DNA from 3 places in the Rhizobium sp. BK098 genome. Region 3 is predicted to be linked to each of the others. Evidence: predicted binding sites of a transcription regulator. Region 3 holds the regulator's gene; each other region holds the start of a gene.
The links. The regulator PhoB, encoded in region 3, activates phosphate uptake and scavenging genes when phosphate is short. The targets are predictions, from matches to a motif close to TGTCATNNANCTGTCAT.

Region 1 (7,625 bases), on a different contig from region 3:
ATCACCTTGCCCGTCGTGGACGAGATCATAGCCCCGATCATATTCTCGCTGCCGATTCAATTGCTTGCCTATCATACGGCCGTGTTCATGGGCACGGATGTCGATCAGCCGCGCAATCTCGCCAAATCGGTCACCGTGGAATAGGATTCCTTCCGCCGCGCATTTGCCGTCACGTCCTCGTGAGTCGATCGCTTGTTGGGCTCACAGATGTGGCTAGCGGGTTGTATGCCGCGCTAATTTCTGGCACGATTCGCCCACGGAGATGGTGGGGAGGGTTTGCCGGGAAGCGGTAGCGACGGGACGGAGTTTTCGAGCGGCGAATGACTGAAAAACTCATCAAAATGTCCGTGACGACGCGGATCAGAAACAATTTCCTGGCCGGCCTGATTATCTGTGCCCCGATCGCCATTACCCTATGGCTGACCTGGTCCGTCGTCCATTGGGCCGATAGCTGGGTTCGCCCCTATATTCCCGCGCGCTACGATCCCGAAAGCTATCTGAACTTCGCCGTTCCCGGTACCGGCCTGGTGATCGCGATGATCTTCATCACGATCGTCGGCTTTCTGGCCAAGAACCTGATCGGTCAGAGCATCGTCCGCTTCGGCGAGTCGATCGTCAATCGCGTGCCGCTGGTGCGAACCATCTATAAGAGCGTCAAGCAGATCTTCGAGACTGTGCTCAAAGAGCAGGGCAGTTCGTTCAAGAAGGTAGGGCTGATCGAGTATCCGAGCCCCGGCCTCTGGTCCATGGTTTTCATATCGACCGATGCCAAAGGCGAGATCGCTTCGAAATTCAATGCCATGGGTCAGGACATGGTGGCGGTGTTCCTGCCACCGACGCCCGTGCCGACGGCCGGATTTCTGGTTTTCGTTCCGCGCGAAAAGATCACGGTGCTCGATATGAGCCCTGAAGATGGCGCCAAGCTGCTGATTTCGGGCGGCCTTGTGGCGCCGGAATACGAGAAGCTGGTCGCAGCCAAGGAATTGCGGCAGCGGGTTCCCGTGGCTCCTTAACCTCAATTGCTCATCTTCTAATAGTTGGATCAATGCCTTCGCGTTCTGCGCGAATTGTCATGCCTCTATCATATTGACGCCTTAGATCGTCAGTCGGGGCAGATAATCGCACGTATCTCAGCATCGTATGTTCGGGGCACAGGCACCGAGCTGCGGTTCTCCAACGCGGTCCGAAATGGCCGGAGATGGATGTCGTTGCCTTCATAAAGTTTTGATCAGGAGGATATGGTTTTGAGATATATGCGTTCGAAGAGCTTGCCGCTGCTGTCGGCAGCGTTTGCCACATTTGTTTTCACGGCTCCAATGCTGGCGCTGGCGGATAATTCCGTGACGATTGACGGTGTTAAGCTGGTCAATAAAGGCCGCGTCGCGATCGGCCGCATTCCGGCCAATCAGCGCGATAAGTTCGGTGAGACTTTCGGCTCCGGTTCAGGCATGTCGATCGACACCAAGAGCTGGACCCGCAACGCCGACGGCACTTACAAGGGCTCGCTGTGGCTGCTGCCGGACCGCGGTTACAATGTCGCCGGCACCACCGATTACCGTGCGCGTCTCAACACCATCGATATCAAACTGACGCCGGTTGCCTCCGGTGCAAAGCCTCCAGCCGGTAAGGAACAGGCGGGCGTCGAAGCCAAGCTCGCGGATACGCTGCTGTTGAAGGATAATAAGGGCAACGAAACCACCGGTCTTGACCCAGCCAACGGCGTTCGCCAGGCGGAAGGCGGCTTGCCGCTTTTGCCACAGGCACCAAACGGTAAGATTTCGCTCGATAACGAAGCCATTGCCCGGCTGCCCGATGGTTCGATGTTCATCAGTGATGAGTACGGTCCCTATATCTACCGCTTCTCGGCGGATGGGCTGATGATCTCGGCCACGGCACCACCGGGCGCGTTTCTGCCGATGCGCCACGGCGCCGTGAATTTTTCCTCGAACAATCCCGGCCCGGGCGAAACCGCTCCCGATCCGAAAGATCCGACCAGCGGGCGCCAGAACAACCAAGGCTTCGAGGGCATGTCCCTGACCCCGGACGGTAAGTTCCTGATCGTCGTGCTCCAGTCCGCGACTCGCCAGGATGGCGGCGATTCCAGCTCCACGCGCCAGAATACCCGCGCGCTTGTCTATGATGCCGCCGACTCTGCAAATCTGAAGCTGGTGCACGAATATGTCGTGCCTCTGCCGGTGTTCACCAATGAGAAGGGTAAGACAGCCGTTGCCGCCCAGAGCGAAATCGTGGCGCTCTCACCGACAAGCTTCCTGATGCTGGCGCGCGATAGCAACAATGGCTACGGCCAGAAGGGCGATAAGTCGCTCTATCGCGGCATCGTTGCTGTCGACGTGTCCGCTGCCACCGACATGGCCGGCGGCAAGTTCGATGCCGATACGGCGGTCGCGCCGAAGGGCGTTCTTGATCCCTCCGTCAAGCCGGCTGTCCTCAGTCAGTTCATCGACATCAACGACAGCGCCGATCTGGCCCGATTCGGCCTTCACAACGGCGCGCCGAACGACCGCAACAACCTCTCGGAAAAGTGGGAAGCCATGTCGCTTGTCAGCGTTCAGGATCCGAAGCTGCCTGACGACTACTTCCTGTTCGTCGCCAATGACAACGACTTCATCACCCAGGATGGTTTCCAGGTCGGTGCTGCCTACAAGGATGATAGCGGCGCGGATGTCGATACCATGTTCCAGGTATTCCAGGTCACCATTCCCGGTCTCGCCGCAAAGTGATCTGATGAAACGGGGATGGACGCGGCTAACGCGTCCATCCGGCTACCCCGCTCGCAGGAAGCGGATCGCCTCGTCGCGGCGGAAGAGATAGAGCAGGGTGCGTACCGCACTGCCACGCTCGCTGGTCAGTTCCGGATCGCGCTCGATCAGATAGGCGGCATCCTTGCGGGCGATTTCCAGGAGATCGGCATGAGCCTCGAGGCTGGCGATGCGGAAGCCTGGCGTGCCGGACTGGCGTGTCCCAAGAAGCTCACCTTCGCCGCGCAGCTTCAAGTCCTCCTCGGCAATGCGGAAGCCGTCTTCGGTCTCTCGCATGATCGACAGCCGGGCATGCCCGGTTTCGCCGAGCGGCCCTTTGTAAAGCAGAATGCAGGTCGAGGCCTCGTCGCCACGTCCGACGCGGCCGCGCAACTGATGAAGCTGTGCCAGGCCGAAACGTTCAGCATGTTCGATGACCATGATCGTCGCGTCCGGCACGTCGACGCCCACCTCGACGACCGTCGTGGCCACCAGCAGGCGGATCTCGCCGTTCTTGAACGCCATCATCACAGCGTCTTTCTCCGGGCCGCTCATCCGGCCATGGATGAGACCGATGCTTGGGCCGAGCGCCTTGGTCAGTGTCTCATGCCGCTCCTCCACCGACATTAAATCGGATTCTTCGGATTCCTCCACAAGTGGGCATATCCAATAGGCTTTTTTACCTTCCGCTAGCGCACTCCTTAGGCGCGCGACGATGTCGCCGGTTCGTTCATTCGGAATGGTGATCGTCTGGATCGGCTTGCGGCCCGCGGGCTTCTCGGTGAGCTTCGAAACGTCCATGTCGCCGAATGCGGCCAGCACCAGCGTTCGCGGTATCGGCGTTGCGGTCATAACGAGCATGTGGGGCGAAATGCCCTTCGCAGTCAGCCGCAGGCGCTGATGGACACCGAAGCGATGCTGCTCGTCGACGACAGCCAGCATGAGGTTGGCATAGGCAACACTATCCTGAAACAAAGCGTGCGTGCCGATGACGATCTGCGCTTCGCCGGAGGCGATGCGCTCCAGGATCGCATCCCGTTCGCGCCCCTTCGTGCGGCCTGTGAGAACTTCGACGGAAAAGTTTGCACTCGCTGCGAATTTTGAAATTGTAGCGTAATGCTGGCGGGCGAGAATTTCGGTCGGTGCCATCAGCACGGCTTGGCCGCCGCTTTCGATCACGGCGGCGATCGCCATCAGCGCCACTAGCGTCTTGCCCGCGCCGACGTCGCCTTGCAGCAGTCGCAGCATGCGCTCGGTGCCCGCCATATCCTTGAGAATATCGGCAACCGCATCACGCTGGCTGTTCGTCATCGAGAAGGGCAGCGATTCCAGGATCTTGCCGCTGATTTCTCCAGTTGCATGCACGGGTTGACCGGCAACCTTGCGCAACCTCTGGCGCACCAGCGAAAGTGACAATTGCCCCGCCAGGAATTCGTCATAGGCCAGCCGGCGCCGCGCCGGTGCCTGCGGATCGATATCCGCCGCATCCCTGGGCGCATGCAGCATGTGGAAGGCATCGGCGATCGAGGGAAAGCCCTGCTTCTGCGTCAGGGCGATATCATCCCACTCTGGCAGCTGCGGAATGCGCGGCAATGCTGCCTCCATCGTCTTGCGCAGGAACTTCGGCGTAAGCCCGGCGGTTAGCGGATAGACCGGCTCGACGAGCGGCAGGTTTTCCGCCTCGCTCTCGCGCATGATATAATCCGGATGCACCATGGACGGGCGGCCGTTGAACCAGTCGACCTTGCCACTGACGGTAACGGTTTCATCGATCGGCAGCTGCTTTTCGAGCCACTGTGCCTTGCCACGAAAAAAGACCAGCGCAAGTTCGCCTGTCTCATCGTGCAGATAGACACGATAAGGCACATTGCTGCGCGGGTTGGGCGGCGGCTGATGTCGGTCAACACGACCGGTTATGGTAACAATGGCGCCCTGCGGTGCTCTCGCGATGCCGGGCTGCTCGCGCCGGTCGATGATCGAATGCGGCGCGTGGAAAATAAGGTCGATGACGCGGCAATCGTCGATCGTCTCGCGATCGAGCAGCTTCACCAGCAGCTCGGATACCTTCGGCCCGACGCCTGATAGCGAAGAAATGGAGGCAAATAGCGGGTCGAGGATAGCGGGACGCATGGCCGGCAAAATGCGACGGGCAGGGCGCATTTGGCAAGGGGCAGCGGGAAACTCGGCGCCGTTGAGCCTAACACTCCCCGGAAAATTGCATCGCGGGTGCTTTTTTCTGAAAAACCGGTTCCCACCTTTGAGCGCTGGTTTTATAGAGACGCATCAACATAAAGGTGTTTTTGATGACTGGGCTGACCCTCAGCAGTGCCGATCTCGATCCTCGCCGTCGGCGCATCCTTTTCCGTTGCTGGCATCGCGGCATCCGTGAGATGGATCTCGTCTTCGGCCAATTTGCCGACAACGAACTGCCGGGCCTCGCTGAAGCCGATCTCGATGAGCTTGAGGGTATCATGGCCGAAGAGGACAACGATCTCCTGAAGTGGATCCTCGGTAGCCAGCCGACGCCGCCGCATCTGCGCACACCGCTCTTTGAGCGCCTGGCATCCTACAAGCCCGATTTCGAAGAGATCGCCGAAAGGTTCGGATTAACGAAATGATCCCCGGTTTCGATGCGAAGAAGTTGCTCGCCGCCAGTGAGCCGACAACGATCGGTCATGTTCCGACTGGTCTTGAGCCGTTCCTGATTGCCGAAATGGCAAAGGCCGGCCAGCCGGTCGCCTATGTCATGTCCGACGGCCAGCACATGGCCGATGTCGAGCAGATGCTCGGCTTCATCGCGCCTGAAATTCCGGTACTCACCCTGCCGGCCTGGGATTGCCTTCCCTATGACCGCGTTTCCCCAAGCTCCGACGCCTCGGCCCGGCGCTTGGCGGCTTTGTCCGGCCTGATCGCGCATCATCACAAGCCGCATGCAGCCGTTGTGCTGGTGACCGTCAACGCCATGCTGCAGAAGGTCGCCCCGCAGGATATCATCGAAAGCCTGGCGTTCTCGGCACGTCCGGGGAACCAGGTCCGGATGGACGATATTGCGGCTCGTCTCGAGCGTAACGGCTTCGAGCGCGTGGCAACCGTGCGTGAGGTCGGCGAATATGCCGTGCGCGGAGGCATTCTTGACGTCTTCGTTCCAGGCACGGAAGAGCCGGTGCGCCTGGACTTCTTCGGCGATACGCTGGAGAGCATCCGCAGCTTCGATCCGGCCAGCCAGCGCACGACAGGGCAGGTGCGTTCGCTCGATCTCAATCCGATGAGCGAAGTGACGCTGACGCCGGATACGATCAGCCGCTTCCGCAAGAACTATCTCTCCGCCTTCGGTGCCGCCACGCGCGACGACGCGCTCTATCTCGCCGTGTCCGAAGGTCGGCGATACGCCGGCATGGAACATTGGCTGCCGCTGTTCTACGAGAAGCTCGAGACGGTCTTCGATTACCTTAAAGGCTTTCGCTTGGTCACGGATCACACCGTGCGCGAAGCGGCAGAGGAGCGCTCCAAGCTCGTCTTCGACTATTACGACGCCCGCCTTCAATCCGGCCAGCAGGCCAAGGGGCAGATGGCACAGGGCACGCCCTATAAGCCAGTAACGCCCGGCCAGCTCTATCTCGATGGTAAGGCTTTCGGCAATGCGCTCGATGCCTTTGACGCTATCCGTATTTCGCCCTTCAACGAGCATGAGGGCGAGGCGCGTCGCGTCATCGAGCTTGATGCCCGCCAAGGGCCGCGCTGGGCGCGGTCAGCGACCGACACAACCGATAGCGAGCGCGTCAACGTCTTCGATGCGGTCGTCAAACATATCGCCGACAAGCGGGCTGCGGGCGGCAAAGTGCTTATTTCTGCTTGGACCGAAGGCTCGCTCGATCGCCTCCTGCAGGTGCTATCCGAACACGGGCTGGCGCGCGTCAAGACGATCGAGGCCTTCAAGGACCTCGGCGGCCTGGCGAAGGGTGAGGCGGCCGCGGCCGTGCTCAGCCTCGAAGCCGGTTTCGAAGCCGGCGATCTGATCGTTATCGGCGAGCAGGATATTCTCGGCGACCGCATGGTGCGCCGTTCCAAGAGGCGCAAGCGCGCCGCCGATTTCATCTCGGAAGTAGCAGGCCTGGATGAAGGCTCGATCGTCGTTCATGCCGAGCACGGTATCGGCCGTTTCGTTGGCCTCAGGACCATCGAGGCAGCCGGCGCACCGCACGCCTGCCTCGAGCTGCAATATGCCGACGATGCCAAGCTGTTTCTGCCGGTCGAAAACATCGATCTACTCTCGCGCTATGGCGGCGAGGGCACCGAGGCGCAGCTGGATAAGCTCGGCGGCGGCGCCTGGCAGATGCGCAAGGCCAAGCTCAAGAAACGCCTGCTGGATATGGCCGGCGCCTTGATTCGCGTCGCGGCCGAACGCCTGACGCGGCATGCGCCTGTACTCAGCACGCCGGACGGACTGTATGACGAATTTGCCGCGCGCTTCCCCTATGACGAGACCGACGACCAGATGAACGCCATCGAGGCTGTACGTGAGGATCTCGGCGCCGGCCGACCGATGGACCGTCTCGTCTGCGGCGACGTCGGTTTCGGCAAGACGGAAGTGGCGCTGCGCGCGGCCTTCGTCGCTGCCATGAATGGCGCGCAGGTCGCCGTCGTCGTGCCGACGACGCTGCTTTCGCGCCAGCATTTCAAGACCTTCTCCGAGCGCTTCCGTGGGCTGCCGATCCGCATACAGCAGGCATCTCGCCTGGTCGGTTCCAAGGAACTGGCGCTCACCAAGAAGGAAGTGGCCGATGGCAAGACCGATATCGTTGTCGGCACCCACGCGCTCCTCGGCGCCGGCATCCAGTTCGCCAATCTCGGCCTGCTCATCATCGA
Region 2 (7,625 bases), on a different contig from region 3:
AAGCGGTCGTTACCCTTGGCCGCATGATTGCCCGCGAAGAAGGCGCTCCCGGCACCGTCTACAAGGGCACGCTCGCTCTATGACCACGCCGCGCAAACGCGTCGTCGTCTTCATCTCGGGCGGCGGCTCCAACATGCTGGCTCTTCTGAAAGCCACCAAGGCAGCGGATTATCCAGCGGAGATCGTCGGCGTTATCTCCGACAAGGCGGATGCGGGCGGGTTGGCAAAAGCCGCGGCTGAAGGCATTGCGACCTTCGCTTTCGTGCGCAAGGAATTTGTCAGCAAGGAAGCCCATGAAGAGGCGATCCTTTCGCAGCTGGAAGCCCTCTCCCCCGACATCATCTGCCTTGCCGGTTATATGCGGCTGCTCTCGGGCCGCTTCATCCAGGCCTATGAGGGCCGGATCATCAATATCCATCCGTCGCTGCTGCCGCTTTTTCCCGGCCTGCACACGCATCAGCGCGCGATCGACGCCGGCATGCGCATCGCCGGCTGCACCGTGCATTTCGTCACCGAGGGTATGGACGAAGGTCCTGTCATCGGCCAGGCTGCCGTGCCTGTCTTGACCGACGATACCGCCGACAGCCTTGCCGCCCGCGTACTTACAGTTGAGTATCAGATTTATCCGCAATCGCTGCGGCTTCTGGCGGAAGACAAGGTCAGGATGGAAGGCGGCAAGGCCATAAGCCTCGGCAAAACACCTGCTGTCGATGGACGGCAAATTTTGTCACTACTTGGGGACATAGGTTAAGTAAGGAACTCCGGCGGCAAGCAGTCCCCCTCATCCGCCGCTCTCAATCGCCCTTCCTCAAGCCGCAATTGCCATCAGCGGATGCAGCGTACCGTCGCTATAGACGATGCGGCCACCGCGGAAGGTTGCGCGAATGCGGTGAACCGAGCCGGGCTCGACGGCGACTAGATCGGCAAGCTGGCCGACAGCAATCTCGCCGCGATCCGGCAGACCGGCCGAACGGGCAGCGTTGGCTGTTGCCGTCGCAACAGCCGCCGGCAGACCGCCGGCAACAACATCGGCGATCTTGAAGATCGCCGGCACAAAGGCCGCCGGGTGATAATCAGCCGCGATGATGCCGAGCAGGCCGGAGCGCGCCGCATCCAGGGCGCTGAGATTGCCGGACATGGACTGGCCGCGCAGCGCGTTCGGCGCGCCCATCAGGGTCCAGAGACCGCGACGGCAGGCTTCCTCCGCGGCAGGTCCCGTCACCGGAAACTCGCTGATCGTCACGCCGAGATCGTGCATCGCGGCGACTTTTTCGGCACTGTCGTCGTCATGCGAGGCGAGCGACAGCTTGTGCTTCAGCGCAAGTTCAACCACGTCATGCAGCTTGCGTTCGATCTCAGGATCCTCGCGCTGTGCGATGCGTTTTGCCACGACTTCCTCGGCCGCCTCGCGCGATATGGACCGGCGCTCGGACATGCTGCGGATATAGCTTTCGATGTCGTTATACTGCCCCTGCCCCGGCGTGTGGTCGGTGAGCGAAATCATATCAACGGAGCCTTCTTCCAGCAGCCGCTCCAGGGTCGGCGCCGCACCGAGATTGGTGATTTCGTAGCGTGCATGGACACGGTGGTCGATCAGGAGCTCATCGCGCAGGCTGCCGATGCCGCGGATGACCGCCGAGGTGGTTTCGAGCGAACGGACATGGCCGTAGACGCTTTCGGTCGCAAAGGAGAGCGCTGCAAAGGCCGTGGTGACGCCAGCCGCCGCCAGCTTCTTGTCCAGCTCGTGAATGCCGAAATCGATCGGCATCATCGCATTCGGCCGCGGCGCGATCTCGCGCTCCACCATGTCACAATGCAGATCGACGAAGCCCGGCATCAGCAAGCGGCCACCGCCATCGAACGTTGGCTGCGCCACCGGCTCCGAGCGGATTTCGGCAATCACGCCGTCCTCGATGCGCACTGCGCCCTTCTCGACGACTTCATTAGGAAGAACGAGCGTGAAATTGCTGAGCCACATCGGCTTTCTCCTGAAACATCCATAAGCGAAGGAAGGGCGGAAGCATTCAAGTGTCTTCGGCCGCACGCCCCGGTAAGCTCGATTCGTGACAATGTGATGAATGGGAGAGCAAGCTCCCACCCACGCAGCCGCCTATTTCAGGCTGGCGACATTCAAGGCCGCCCATTGCAGCAGCATAATCGTCTTGGCGTCACAGATATCGCCGGTCTCGATCATGACAATCGCATCGGGCAGGCGAACTTCCAGCACCTCTATATCCTCATGCTCTTCCGCAAGCCCGCCGCCATCGGCAACACGGTCGGACGTGTCGATTACGGCGGCGAAGAAATGAATGACCTCCGTCGATGAGCCGGGCGAGGTCATCGCCTTGAACAGGAAGCGGACGTCGCGCACGCGAAAGCCGGTCTCCTCCATGGCCTCGCGGCGGATCGCGGCTTCCGGCTGGTCGCCGTCGAGCAATCCGGCGGGCACTTCGATCATCCAGGACGTCTCGCCGACCAGCCGGGCCGGCAGACGGTATTGCCGAACGAGCACCACGGTTTCGCGCTTGGGATCATAGAGGAGGATGCAGGCCGCCGGCGTACGATGATAGACCTCGCGCTTCAGGCGATGTCTTTCGCCTCGTGAATCCGTGTAGTCGACCTCGAATGTGCTCAGCCGAGTCCATTGATCCGCCAGCGTCTTTTCGCTGACGATTTCGGCTTTCGCGTTTTCGAATTTACTCATGCCACGTCCTTGCGAAGCCATACCTTATTGTCGTGGACGGCCGCGCCGCCATAGGGCGCGACCGGGTCCGCGCCGGTGAGCACATTGATCCCCTCGCCGTCGACATGAGCCTTGTTCGGCCAGAGCCCCTCGGCGATCAGCACACCGGGTCTCACTTCCGTTGTCACGCGGGCGTGGAGGCGGATATCGCCGCGGCTATTGCCGATGCGGATCAGCTCGCCATTGACGATATCGAGCCGCTCGGCGTCGGCCGGATTGATCATCACCTCGGGACGGCCTTCCTTCTGCCGTGACGTCTTCGTTTCCGCGAAACTCGAATTCAGGAAATTGCGCGAGGGCGAGGTGGCAAGCCGGAAAGGATGCTCGGGGTCGGCCACCTCGATCACATCGACCTGGTCCGGAAACTCCGGCAGCTCGACATGAGGGCCGAGCAGACCGACGGATGCTGGCGGGCGGTTCGGCGCCGGCTGATTGGTCCAATCGGGGCGAAAGCGGAACTTGCCGTCGGGATGAGCGAAGCCGTTGACGAAATGTGCCTCCTCGAAATCCGGCTGGCGGTCGAACCATTTGTGTTCGAGGAAGTAATCGTAATCCGGCAGACCGCTCCTCGACAGAATCCTGTCGATCATCTCGCGGGCGGAGAAGCCGAAGCCGGGGCGATCCGCGACGCCGAGGCGCTTTGCGAGCTCCTCGATGACGAAGAGATTGCTGCGAACGGTTGGCGGCGGCTCGACAAGCTTGGGACCGAGCAGGATGTGGTTCTGCCCGCCGGCGCGGTAGATGTCGTCATGCTCGACGAACATGGTGGCGGGGATGACGATATCGGCCATCTCGGCCGTATCGGTCATGAACTGCTCGTGTACAGCCACGAAGAGGTCGGAGCGGGCAAAACCACGCTTCACCAGCCGCTGCTCCGGTGCGATATTCACCGGATTGGTGTTCTGGACAAGCATCGCAGTCACCGGGCCGCGATGGCGCAGCGCCACGGCATCGCCGGTCAAAGCGCGGCCGATCTGCGACTGATCGATCATGCGGATATCCTGATCCTTCATGGCGCGGCCGGTGAGTTCGCTCGCGTCCATGCGGAAGATATCGCTGTTCGAATGAAAGGCGCCGCCGCCTTCATATTGCCAGGAACCGAGAACTGTGGCGATCGAGGCTGTCGCGTGCATGGCGATCGCGCCATTGCGCTGACGGGTAAAGCCGTAGCCAAGGCGGAAGTAGGTCTTCTTCGTCGTTCCCACGAGCTTGGCGAAAGCTTCGATCTCATCAACCGAAAGGCCGGTGATGCCAGCAGCCCATGCCGGGGTCTTCGACTTCAAATGCTCTTCGAGGCCGGCGGGATCGTCGGCATATTTGGCCATGTAGTCACGGTCGGCATAGCCGTCGCGGAAGGCGATGTGCATGACGGCGCACGCAAGGGCCGCATCCGTGCCCGGCTTGACGATCAAGGCGATGTCGGCCTGCTTCATCGTCGGGTTGTCGTAAATATCGACGACGACGATCTTGGCGCCGCGCTCCTTGCGGGACTTCACCGCATGGGTCATGACATTGACCTGCGTCGCCACGGCATTCGTGCCCCATATGACGACGCAATCCGTGCGGCCCATTTCCCGCGGATCGGGGCCGCGCAGCACGCCTGTCGCCATGGTGAAGCCGGTCCAGGCCGGATTGGTGCAGATCGACGAGAAGAAGCCGGAATAGCGCTTGGCATGGCGCAGCCGCTCGATGGAATCGCGCTGCACCCAGCCCATCGTTCCCGCATAGAAATAAGGCCAGATCGCCTCGCTGCCGTCTTTCGCTTCCGCCTTCACGAAGGCCTCGGCGATTTCATCCAGTGCCTCGTCCCAGGAAAGCTCCTGCCAGCGCCCCTCGCCCTTGGCGCCGGCGCGGCGAAGCGGCTTCATCAGGCGATCAGGATGGTAAAGCCGCTCGGCATAGCGCGCGACCTTGGCGCAAATGACGCCCGAGGTGTAGGAATGGTCGTTGGCCCCGCGAACCCGGCCGATCCTGCCGTCTTCAGTCAGATCGACCTCCAGCGCGCAGGTGGAGGGACAGTCATGCGGACAGGCTGTGTGGCCGACGCGCGATTTGGCTTGGATGGGGGTCGCAATGTTCATGAGGTTTGTATATTTCAAGCAGGGACCGGCCACTAGAGACAATCCGGCCCATCTCAACAATTCATGCGGACTTCACCGACAATGAACTATCGGCACATCTACCACGCGGGCAATTTTGCCGATGTCTTGAAACACGCAATCCTCGCGCGCCTCGTCCGCTACATGCAGAACAAGGACAAGGCGTTCCGCGTCCTCGACACGCATGCCGGCATCGGGCTCTACGATCTCTCCTCCGAGGAAGCGCAGAAGACCGGCGAGTGGCGCGATGGCATCGGCAGGGTGTTGGAGGCGGAACTCGTGCCGCAGGTCGCCGAGCTTCTGGAGCCCTATCTTGCCGCCATCCGGGAATTGAACCCCGAAGGCGGCGTCAGGCTCTATCCCGGCTCGCCGAAACTCGCCCGCATGCTGTTTCGCCCGCAGGACCGGCTTTCGGCGATGGAACTGCATCCGGACGATTTCCAGCGGTTGCACCGGCTGTTTGAGGGCGATCACCACGCCCGCATTACCGAGCTCGACGGCTGGCTGGCGCTCGGCGCGCATCTGCCGCCGAAGGAAAAGCGCGGCATCGTGCTCGTCGACCCGCCTTTCGAGGAAGAAGGCGAATATGAGCGGCTGATCGATGGGCTCGCAAAGGCCTCGCGCCGCTTTCCCGGTGGCACCTATTGCCTCTGGTATCCGATCAAGAAGGACGCGCCGATCAAGCCATTTCACGAGGCGCTGCAGGCACTGGAAATTCCGAAGATGCTCTGCGCCGAGCTGAGCGTCAAAAGCGACCGCGGCTTCACCGGGCTTACCGGCTCCGGCCTCATCATCGTCAATCCGCCCTTCACGCTCAAGGACGAGCTGCACGCGCTGCTGCCGGCCTTGAAGGATATTCTGGCGCAGGACCGCTTCGCCTCGCAGCGCGCCTTCTGGCTGCGTGGCGAACATTGAGACTTTTCACACATATATCCGACAGGTGATTTCATGAGACTTCTTTGCTCGCCCACCTCCCCCTTCTCCAGCAAGGTGCGCATGGCCGCACGCCATCTCGGCATCAAGCTCGAGGAAATCCACGTCGATACGAATGCCGGTCCAACACTGCTGATCGACAACAATCCGCTCGGCAAGATCCCGACATTGCTGACCGGCGACGGTGAGGCCATTTTCGACAGCCGCGCCATCATGCATTATTTCGACCGGCGCGAGGGTGGGCTCTATCCTTCGAAGAGGGGTAAACGCACCGAAATCGAGGTTCTGGAAGCGCTGATCGACGGCACCAACGAGTGCCTGCTGTCGATCGTCTACGAGCGGCGCCTTCGCGAACCCGAGAAGCAGCATCAGCCCTGGATCGACCGCCAGTGGACAAAGGTCAGCCGCGCCCTCACCCATCTCGACGCCGAGCCGCCGAAGATCGGCAAAAAGCTGCATGCGGGTCACTTCGCGCTTGCCTCCCTCATCGGCTATCTGCAGCTCCGCTTCGAAGGGCAATGGGAAGGGGAGTATGCGGGATTGACGGACTGGGCACGCAAGTTCGAGAAGCATTTCCCCGATTTTCCGGCGATGAAGCCGCAAGTCTGACGCCGTCGACTCAGCCCTGGCGGGCAGCGTCGGCCTTTACGAAATCGACGAAGGCGCGCAGAGCCGTCGGCAACTGCCTGCGGCTCGGATAATAGAGAAAGAATCCGGGATAATAAGGACACCAGTCCTCAAGCACGCGGATCAGCCGGCCATCCCGCAAGGCCGGTAGCGCGTGATCTTCAAATACGAAGGCAAGACCGGAGCCATTGATAGCGGCATCCAGCATGATATCGAGATCGCCAAGCGTGAGCGGCCCCTGCACCTCGATCTCCAGCTCGATGCCCCCGCGCTCGAACTCCCAGCGATAATAGGTGCCGCTCGCGAAACGGTAGCGGATGCAGGGGTGATCCTTCAGATCGTGGGGCGTGAGCGGTTTGGGAAAATGCTGAAAATGTTCGGGCGAGCCGACGATCGCCGTCCGCTGGCGAGGCCCGATGGGGACAGCGATCATGTCGGCGGCGATGCGTTCGCCGAACCGTATGCCGGCGTCGAAACCGGAGGCAACCGTATCCACGAGCGCATCGTCCACTACGATTTCGACTTCGATGGCGGGGTAAGTCCTCAGGAACCGCGACACGATCGGCAGCAATACCATCCTGGCTGCAGGACGCGGGGCATTGATGCGCAGCTTGCCATAGGGCTGGCCGCGGAATTTATCGAGATCCTCCAGCGCATCGTCGATATCGAGAAACGCCGGGCGGATGCGATCGAACAGGCGTTCGCCGGCTTCCGTCAAGCCGACGCCACGGGTGGTGCGATTGACCAGCCGCACATCCAGCCGCTCCTCGATGGCGCGCAACGAATGGCTGAGCGCGGAGGGAGTCACCCCCAATTCCACCGCCGCTTTGCGAAAGCTACGGTGTTCGGCAATTGCAAGGAAGATCGTCAGATCTATCGAACGGATGCGTCGCATTGGTGAGATTTTCTCAGTTCTTCATGGAAGAGAAAGTAGATTATCTCAGCGATACCATCAAGCTACCTTTCTCCTGCAAGCGAATTCCATCTATGGAATTGCAAACTCACGAAGGAGAAAGCCATGCGTGTTTGGTTCATTACGGGTGCATCCCGCGGGTTTGGTGCCCTTATCACTCAAGAAGCCCTCACCGCCGGCGACGCCGTTGTCGCTACAGCTCGCAATCCCGTTGGGCTGGCGGAGAAGTTCGGCAATCACCCGAACCTCCTATCCGTCGCCCTCGACGTATGGAGCGAGGCGCAGGCCCATGAAGCCGCCGAGATCGCCG
Region 3 (7,625 bases):
CAGCGGTCATAGACGGCCTTCGGTTCATAGACGCGGACGCCGCGCTCGTGGAAGAGGCGATAGAGAAGCCGCTCGGTGCCGACCTGCGGATCCGTCAGCTCATCTGCATCGATGGTTTCCACCAGGCTGCGCGCTTCCGCCCAGGCATCATCCTCGGCATGATCGCGCCCACCGGTATCGCCATCGCCGCCATGCAGGTCCGGCTGGCGCATGCGCTCGGGCGCTTCCGGCAAGAACTGCGCGATCAGGCCGCCGGCACGCCAGCGGTGACGCGGCTTGCCGTTCTCATCGCGATCGAAGAGCTCTGCCGCGCCCAGACGCACGCGCGTCGGGATCTGTTCCGACTGGCGGAAATAGGTGCCGGCGATCTCTTCGAGCGAGGCACCATCAAGCGCGACGATACCCTGATAAGGTTGGCTGAAACGGCCCTGATCGATGGTGAAGGCGAGCACGCCCTTGCCGAGCAGCTGTTCCGGCTCGGTTCTGCCTTCCGCAACTGCCTTTGCCAGCGCTTCTTCATTGAAACGCGCATAGGCCCGAACGTTTTCCGGCGTCGAGAAATCGGCGACCAGAAGGTCGACGGGACCGTCGCCCTTGGTCTGCACGGTGAACTTGCCTTCGAATTTCAGCGACGTACCGAGCAGGACGGTCAGGACGATGGCTTCGGCGAGCAGCCGCGCGACCGGCGTCGGATAATCGTGCCGGGCAAGGATCGCGTCCAGCAGCGGACCGAGCTGCACGGCACGGCCGCGCACGTCCAGACCTTCCACCTGGAAGGGAACGACGTGATCGTCACCGGCGAAATCAAACTGACCCAGCGAGGCTGCATTTTCGGCCATTGCTTTACTCCTACTGCGCCCGCGCCCTTAAAACGCGGCTTCATATCCTCAGATCGCGCCCAGGCACCAAGCAAGAATCGACTTTTGCGCATGAAGGCGGTTTTCCGCCTCATCGAAGACAACGGATTGCGGACCGTCGATCACCTCGTCCGTCACCTCTTCGCCGCGATGGGCTGGAAGGCAATGCATGAACAACGCGTCTTTGCCGGCCTGTGCCATCAAAGCCTTGTTGACCTGATAGGGCTGGAAGACGTTGTGACCGCGTGCCCGGTGTTCCTGATTCATGGAAACCCAGGTATCGGTTACCACACAATCGGCGCCGGCGACCGCACGGTCTGCATCATGCGAGAGCATGATTTCGGCGCCCTCGTTGCGGGCCCAGTTCAGATAGTGATCCTTCGGCTCGGAACCAAGGGGTACCGCCATATTCATGCGATAGCCGAAACGGGCGGCCCCTTCGATCAGCGAATGCAGCACGTTATTGCCGTCGCCCGTCCAGGCAAGCGTCTTGCCCTTGATCGGGCCGCGATGCTCTTCGAAGGTCATGATATCGGCCATGATCTGGCAGGGGTGCGTATCGTCGGTCAGCGCATTGATGACCGGGACGGTCGCATGTTCCGCCAGCTCCAACAGGCGGGAATGATCGGTGGTGCGGATCATGATCGCATCGACATAGCGCGATAGCACTTTCGCCGTATCGCCGATCGTCTCGGCGCGGCCAAGCTGCATTTCGGTGCCGGAGAGGAACAGCGTCTCGCCGCCGAGCTGCCGCATGCCGACGTCGAAGGAGACACGGGTTCGGGTGGACGGCTTCTCGAAGATCATCGCCAGCATCTTGCCGGCAAGCGGCCTGTCGGCCGTGCCGGCCTTCTGCGCGCTCTTTCGGACGATCGCGTCATCGATGATGTTGCGCAAATCGGCAGCCGGAACGGCAGAGAGATCGAGAAAGTGTTTCGGAGAAGCCATGTCCTTACCTGTGCTCCAGAAAAAACAATAACGCCCGTGTGGGGCAGGAACGCCCCGACAGCGGGCGTTAAATTCAAGCCGATTTCTTGGTGCGGGCAGCGCGCGCGCGCTCGGCGGCGCGCTCCAGGCGGGCGAGACCTTCGCGTGCTTCCTCGGGAGTGACGACCAGCGGCGGCAGCAGGCGGATGACGTTGTCGCCGGCCGGAACGCCGAGCAGATGCTCGGCACGGATCGCCTGCAGCAATTCCGCCTGCGGAATGGCCGCTTTGATGCCGAGCATCAGGCCTTCACCGCGAACGTCCTCGATGATGTCAGGAAAACGATCCTTGAGCGAGGCGAGCCCCTGGCGGAAGACCAGCGAGACATCGCGCACATGCTGCAGGAAGCCTTCGGCAAGCACGATATCGAGAACCGCATTGCCGACTGCCATGGCAAGCGGATTGCCGCCATAGGTCGAGCCATGCGTGCCGGCCTTCATGCCGGAAGCGGCTTCCGCCGTCGCAAGGCACGCACCGAGCGGGAAACCGCCGCCGATACCCTTGGCGACCGCCATGATGTCAGGCTTGATACCGGACCATTCATGGGCAAAGAGCTTGCCGGTACGGCCGACACCACACTGTACTTCGTCGAGGATCAAAAGCAGGCCGTGCTCATCGCAGATCTCCCGCAGCCCGCGCAGGAATTCGTTGGTCGCCGGGCGGATACCGCCCTCGCCCTGCACCGGCTCTATCAGGATAGCGCCCGTCGCATCGGTAATGGCGGCGCGGACGGCGTCGAGATCACCGAAGGGCACCTGGTCGAAGCCCGGTGCCTTCGGGCCGAATCCTTCGATATATTTTTCCTGGCCACCGGCGGCGATCGTTGCGATGGTGCGGCCGTGGAAGGCGCCTTCGAAGGTGATGATATGGAACTTCTCGGGATGCCCCTTGGCGAATTGATAGCGCCTCGCAGTCTTAATGGCGCACTCCAGCGCCTCCGCGCCCGAATTGGTGAAGAACACCTTGTCGGCGAAGGTCACTTCCGTCAGCCGCTTCGACAGCTTCTCCTGGCCGGGCACCTCATAGAGGTTGGACAGGTGCCAGACCTTGTCGGCCTGCGCCTTCAGCTCGGCGACAAGATGGGGATGAGCATGACCGAGCGAATTGACCGCGACGCCGGCTGCGAAATCGAGGTAGCGTTCGCCATTCTCAGTGACCAGCCAGACGCCCTCACCTCGCTCGAACCGCAGCGGAGCGCGCAAGTAGGTGTCGTAAAGCGGCGTGGTCTCGGCCATGGCCATATCTCCTGATCACAACTTTAAGGACCGATCGCTTCCATTTGATGAAACGGGTCCGAAAAAATCAAAAATGCCGCCTTGCGGCGGCTTGGGCACTATTGATGTTTTGCACCGCGATGTCAACAAAACTGCCGTTTTAGCAGGTGCGAGAAAACGCTTGCCGGCAAAAGAGATGCGTCGGGCGGCGCCTATGGCAGAAATGCCACGCCCGGACAGCAAGTTGGGGAAAACCTCGAAATCGATTCCTCAAGATTCCCGCGACTCTTGTCACGGAGTCAGCCTCACACTAGGTTAAAAACCAATTGCTAGACTGCATGCGGCGGAACTAGTCACCACAATTTTAGAGCGTTTCGCGCCTCGATACCATGCGAGGCAATGGTGAGGGATTCTGCCATCGGAAACGCGACAGCGGAGACAGGGCATGAATTGGACAGACGAACGCGTCGAGAAGCTGAAAAAGCTATGGTCCGAAGGATTGAGCGCCAGCCAGATCGCTGCGCAGCTCGGTGGCGTGAGCCGTAATGCCGTCATCGGCAAGGTGCATCGCCTGAACCTCCCCGGCCGAGCGAAGGCGGGCGGCGCGACAACCGCAGCGCGCACGCCGAAGCGCAGCGCAGCGGCACCTCGCGCTGCGACCTACGGATCGCGCGTTGCTACCCGCACGGTGGTTGCCCGCCAGCAGGGCGCAACCATGCTGAAGGAAGAGATCGAGATCGATTCCGTCAACGAAATCCAGTATCGCCCGGCATCGAACGTCGTCGTTCCGATCTCCCGCCGCCTCGGCCTGACGGAACTGACGGAGCGCACCTGCAAGTGGCCGGTCGGCGATCCGCTGAAGGACGATTTCCATTTCTGCGGCAATGAGAGCCCAGATTCATCGCCTTACTGCACCTACCATCAGCGCCTGGCCTACCAGCCGGTGCATGAACGGCGTAGGCCGGCCCAGCCGCGTGGCTGAGAAGCTTGATGACTGAGATAAAGAAACGGGCCCTTGAGGCCCGTTTTCTGTTTCCGCCGCTATGTTGATGCCTGATCGGGTATCCCCGCTCAGGCCTCCATGGAGTAGCCCGCGCCGCGAACGGTGCGAATGACATCCTGCATATTGGAGAAGTTGAGCGCCTTGCGCAGGCGGCCGACATGGACGTCGACCGTGCGTTCGTCGACGTAGATATCGTGACCCCATACGCCGTCGAGCAGCTGCGAACGCGAGAAGACGCGGCCCGGCGAGGACATCAGGAACTCCAGCAGGCGGAATTCCGTCGGCCCCAGCCGCACTTCGCGGCTCTTGCGGTGAACGCGATGGGTTTCGCGGTCCAGCTCGATATCGCCGCAACGCAGCACCGTGGAGAGAACCTCCGGGCGGGCACGCCGCAGCATCGCCTTGACGCGAGCCATCAGCTCCGGCGTCGAGAACGGCTTGACGACATAATCGTCCGCGCCGGTCGAAAGCCCGCGCACGCGCTCGCTTTCCTCGCCGCGGGCCGTCAGCATGATGATCGGCAGGCGCTCAGTCTCCGGCCGCATACGCAGCCGGCGGCAGAGCTCGATGCCCGATACGCCGGGCAGCATCCAGTCGAGGATCAGGAGATCGGGGATGCGCTCCTGGAGACGCAGCTCGGCCTCATCGCCTCTGAGGATCGTGTCGACCTCGAAGCCTTCGGCCTCAAGATTGTAGCGCAGCAGAACGCTGAGCGCTTCCTCGTCTTCTACAACAGCAACTCTCGGAACCATGCGCCTATGGTCTCCTTTCTTCGCTTTCGGATTATTCGGTCACTGCGCCGACGGTATTGGCGGTATCGTCCTTCGGGCGCTCGCCTTCCGGCTGCGCGCCCGTCGCCATGTAATAGATCGTCTCGGCGATGTTGGTGGCATGGTCGCCGATGCGCTCGATGTTCTTGGCGCAGAAGAGAAGATGCGTGCAGGTGGTGATGTTGCGCGGATCTTCCATCATGTAGGTCAGCATCTCGCGAAAGAGCGAGGTGTACATGGCGTCGATTTCCTCGTCGCGTTCGCGGATCGATACGGCCTTGTCCGGCGAGCGGGTCGCGTAGACATCCAGAACTTCCTTGAGCTGGCTCAGCGCCAGTTCGGAGAGATGCTCGATGCCGCGGGCGAGACGGCGCGGGACACCGGTGCCCTGGACGGCGATGACGCGCTTTGCGGTGTTCTTGCCGAGATCGCCGACGCGCTCCAGATCGGATGCAATGCGGATCGAGCCCATGATTTCACGCAGGTCCGCCGCCATCGGCTGACGGCGGGCGATGGTAACGATCGCCTTGTCGCCGACTTCGCGCTCGGCATGGTCGAGAACGACGTCGTCGGAGATGACCTTCTGGGCCAGGGCAGCGTCGCTATTGACCAGCGCGCGTACGCTGTCGCTAACCATCTGCTCTGCCAGGCCGCCCATTTCAGCAATGCGGCGCGTCAGGAACTTCAGGTCTTCGTCATAGGCAGAGAGAATGTGAGTGGAGACCATTTTTCTATCCTCAAGGTGAACTGTGTGAAATGAGCCGCGCGCCTGACATCATCAACCAAAACGGCCCATGATGTAATCCTGCGTGCGGAAATCGTCGGGATTGGTGAACATCTTATCGGTGTCGTTCTCCTCGACCAGATGGCCGAGATGGAACATTGCGGTACGCTGCGAGACGCGGGCTGCCTGCTGCATGGAATGCGTCACGATGACGATGGTGAAATTCTCCCGCAGCTCGTGGATGAGATCCTCGACCTTGGCGGTCGCGATCGGATCGAGCGCCGAGCATGGCTCGTCCATCAGGATGACCTCCGGACTGACCGCGACGGCGCGGGCGATGCACAGACGCTGCTGCTGACCGCCCGATAGACTCGTGCCGGCATCATGGAGCCGATCCTTGACCTCGCCCCAGAGACCGGCCTTCTGCAGGCTGGTCTCGACGATATGCTCGAGATCGGCCTTTGAGCGATGCAGGCCATGGATGCGCGGGCCGTAGGCGACGTTCTCAAAGATGGACTTTGGGAATGGGTTGGGCTTCTGGAAGACCATGCCGACGCGGGCGCGCAACTCCACCACGTCGATGCTGTCGTCGTAGACATCCTGATCGTCGAGCGTGATCTTGCCAGTGACCCGGCAGGTCTCGATCGTATCGTTCATGCGGTTGAGGCAGCGCAGGAAGGTGGACTTGCCGCAACCGGAAGGGCCGATCAAAGCCGTGACGGTATTGGCGCGGATCTTCAGATTGACGTCGAAGAGCGCCCGCTTGTCGCCGTAGAACACAGAAACGTCCTGGCCGATCATCTTGTAGGGGATCGTCATCATCTTCCTGGACAATGCTTTTTCGCTGGCGGCTTCCGTCATCATGTTCATTTCGTGCGCCCTCCCTTACCAGCGCCGCTCGAAGCGGCGGCGCAGCAGGATGGCGCCGATGTTCATCGCGACGAGGAAGAAGAGAAGCACGATGATGGCGCCGGACGTCCTTTCGACAAAGGCCCGCTCGGCTTCGCTCGCCCACATGTAGATCTGCACCGGCAGCGCCGTCGAAGGATCGAGCGGCGATGCCGGATAGTTGGCGACGAAGGCGACCATGCCGATCAGAAGCAGCGGCGCAGTCTCGCCAAGCGCGTGCGCAAGCCCCAGGATCGTGCCCGTCAGAATGCCGGGCATCGCAAGCGGCAACACGTGATGGAAGACCACCTGCATGCGCGATGCGCCAAGACCGAGCGCTGCGCTGCGGATCGACGGCGGCACGGCCCGCAACGCCGAGCGTGTGGCGATAATGATCATCGGCAGCGTCATCAGGCTCAACACGAGACCGCCGACCAGCGAGGCCGAACGCGGCAGACCCATTATGTTGATGAAGACCGAGAGACCCAGCAAGCCATAGACGATCGAAGGGACGGCCGCGAGATTGTTGATATTGACCTCGATCAGATCCGTCAGCCGGTTCTTCGACGCGAACTCCTCCAGATAGATCGAGGCGGCGACGCCGACCGGCAAGGCAAGCACGAGAACGGTCAGCATCAGGTAAAACGAGCCGATCAGAGCGACGCCGAGCCCGGCGGCTTCGGGCCGGCTCGAGTTGCCCGACAGGAAGAGACCGCTGTTAAAGGCCTTGTAAAGCGCGCCGCTTTCGCTGAGTTGCTTCATCCAGGCGACCTGGCGGTCGGATATCTTGCGATCCTTCTCATCGACTGTCAGATCGATCTGGCCCTTGTTGGCTGAATCGATATTGGAGCTTGCAAGGAAGGTGACGTTCTCAGTCGTCCCTATGATCGAGGGATTGGCAACGACCTTGTCGCGCAGCGCGATCCTGGCACTGTCCGACACCATGGCCGTCGCCTCGCGAACGAGCGCGCGATTGGCGGGATCGATGCTCAAGGCTTTCACCAGCGCATCCCGCACCAGTACCGGGTAGTTGGCTGATATCAGCACTTTCGGATCGCTGGCGCGCTTGCCTGCGGGGTCGATCACCTCCTCGGTGAATTCGATCGGCAGGTTGATCGAGGTCTGAACGAAGGCGGTATAACCCGTGCGGACCACGGTGGAGATCAGGATGATGAGGAAGATA

Region 1: FHT73_RS23680 (esterase-like activity of phytase family protein) is a predicted target of PhoB. The motif match lies at 1,069-1,085, and genes of this name have one in related genera.
Region 2: FHT73_RS06500 (alpha-D-ribose 1-methylphosphonate 5-triphosphate diphosphatase) is a predicted target of PhoB. The motif match lies at 2,064-2,080, and genes of this name have one in related genera.

What each region holds. Positions count from the first base shown of each region.
Region 1 covers NZ_JACHYY010000010.1:151,197-158,821, forward strand. The annotation lists gene glmS (glutamine--fructose-6-phosphate transaminase (isomerizing)) at 1-144, shown strand, start outside; gene FHT73_RS23675 (DUF502 domain-containing protein) at 321-1,013, shown strand; gene FHT73_RS23680 (esterase-like activity of phytase family protein) at 1,254-2,741, shown strand; gene recG (ATP-dependent DNA helicase RecG) at 2,784-4,889, opposite strand; gene FHT73_RS23690 (succinate dehydrogenase assembly factor 2) at 5,063-5,377, shown strand; gene mfd (transcription-repair coupling factor) at 5,374-7,625, shown strand, end outside.
Region 2 covers NZ_JACHYY010000002.1:337,177-344,801, forward strand. The annotation lists gene purM (phosphoribosylformylglycinamidine cyclo-ligase) at 1-83, shown strand, start outside; gene purN (phosphoribosylglycinamide formyltransferase) at 80-751, shown strand; gene FHT73_RS06500 (alpha-D-ribose 1-methylphosphonate 5-triphosphate diphosphatase) at 809-1,978, opposite strand; gene FHT73_RS06505 (NUDIX domain-containing protein) at 2,111-2,704, opposite strand; gene FHT73_RS06510 (molybdopterin oxidoreductase family protein) at 2,701-4,824, opposite strand; gene FHT73_RS06515 (23S rRNA (adenine(2030)-N(6))-methyltransferase RlmJ) at 4,906-5,757, shown strand; gene FHT73_RS06520 (glutathione S-transferase) at 5,791-6,384, shown strand; gene FHT73_RS06525 (LysR family transcriptional regulator) at 6,395-7,297, opposite strand; gene FHT73_RS06530 (oxidoreductase) at 7,421-7,625, shown strand, end outside.
Region 3 covers NZ_JACHYY010000006.1:116,531-124,155, forward strand. The annotation lists gene FHT73_RS16980 (Hsp33 family molecular chaperone) at 1-839, opposite strand, end outside; gene argF (ornithine carbamoyltransferase) at 888-1,805, opposite strand; gene FHT73_RS16990 (aspartate aminotransferase family protein) at 1,879-3,078, opposite strand; gene FHT73_RS16995 (GcrA family cell cycle regulator) at 3,503-4,039, shown strand; gene phoB (phosphate regulon transcriptional regulator PhoB) at 4,129-4,812, opposite strand; gene phoU (phosphate signaling complex protein PhoU) at 4,844-5,557, opposite strand; gene pstB (phosphate ABC transporter ATP-binding protein PstB) at 5,609-6,424, opposite strand; gene pstA (phosphate ABC transporter permease PstA) at 6,440-7,625, opposite strand, start outside.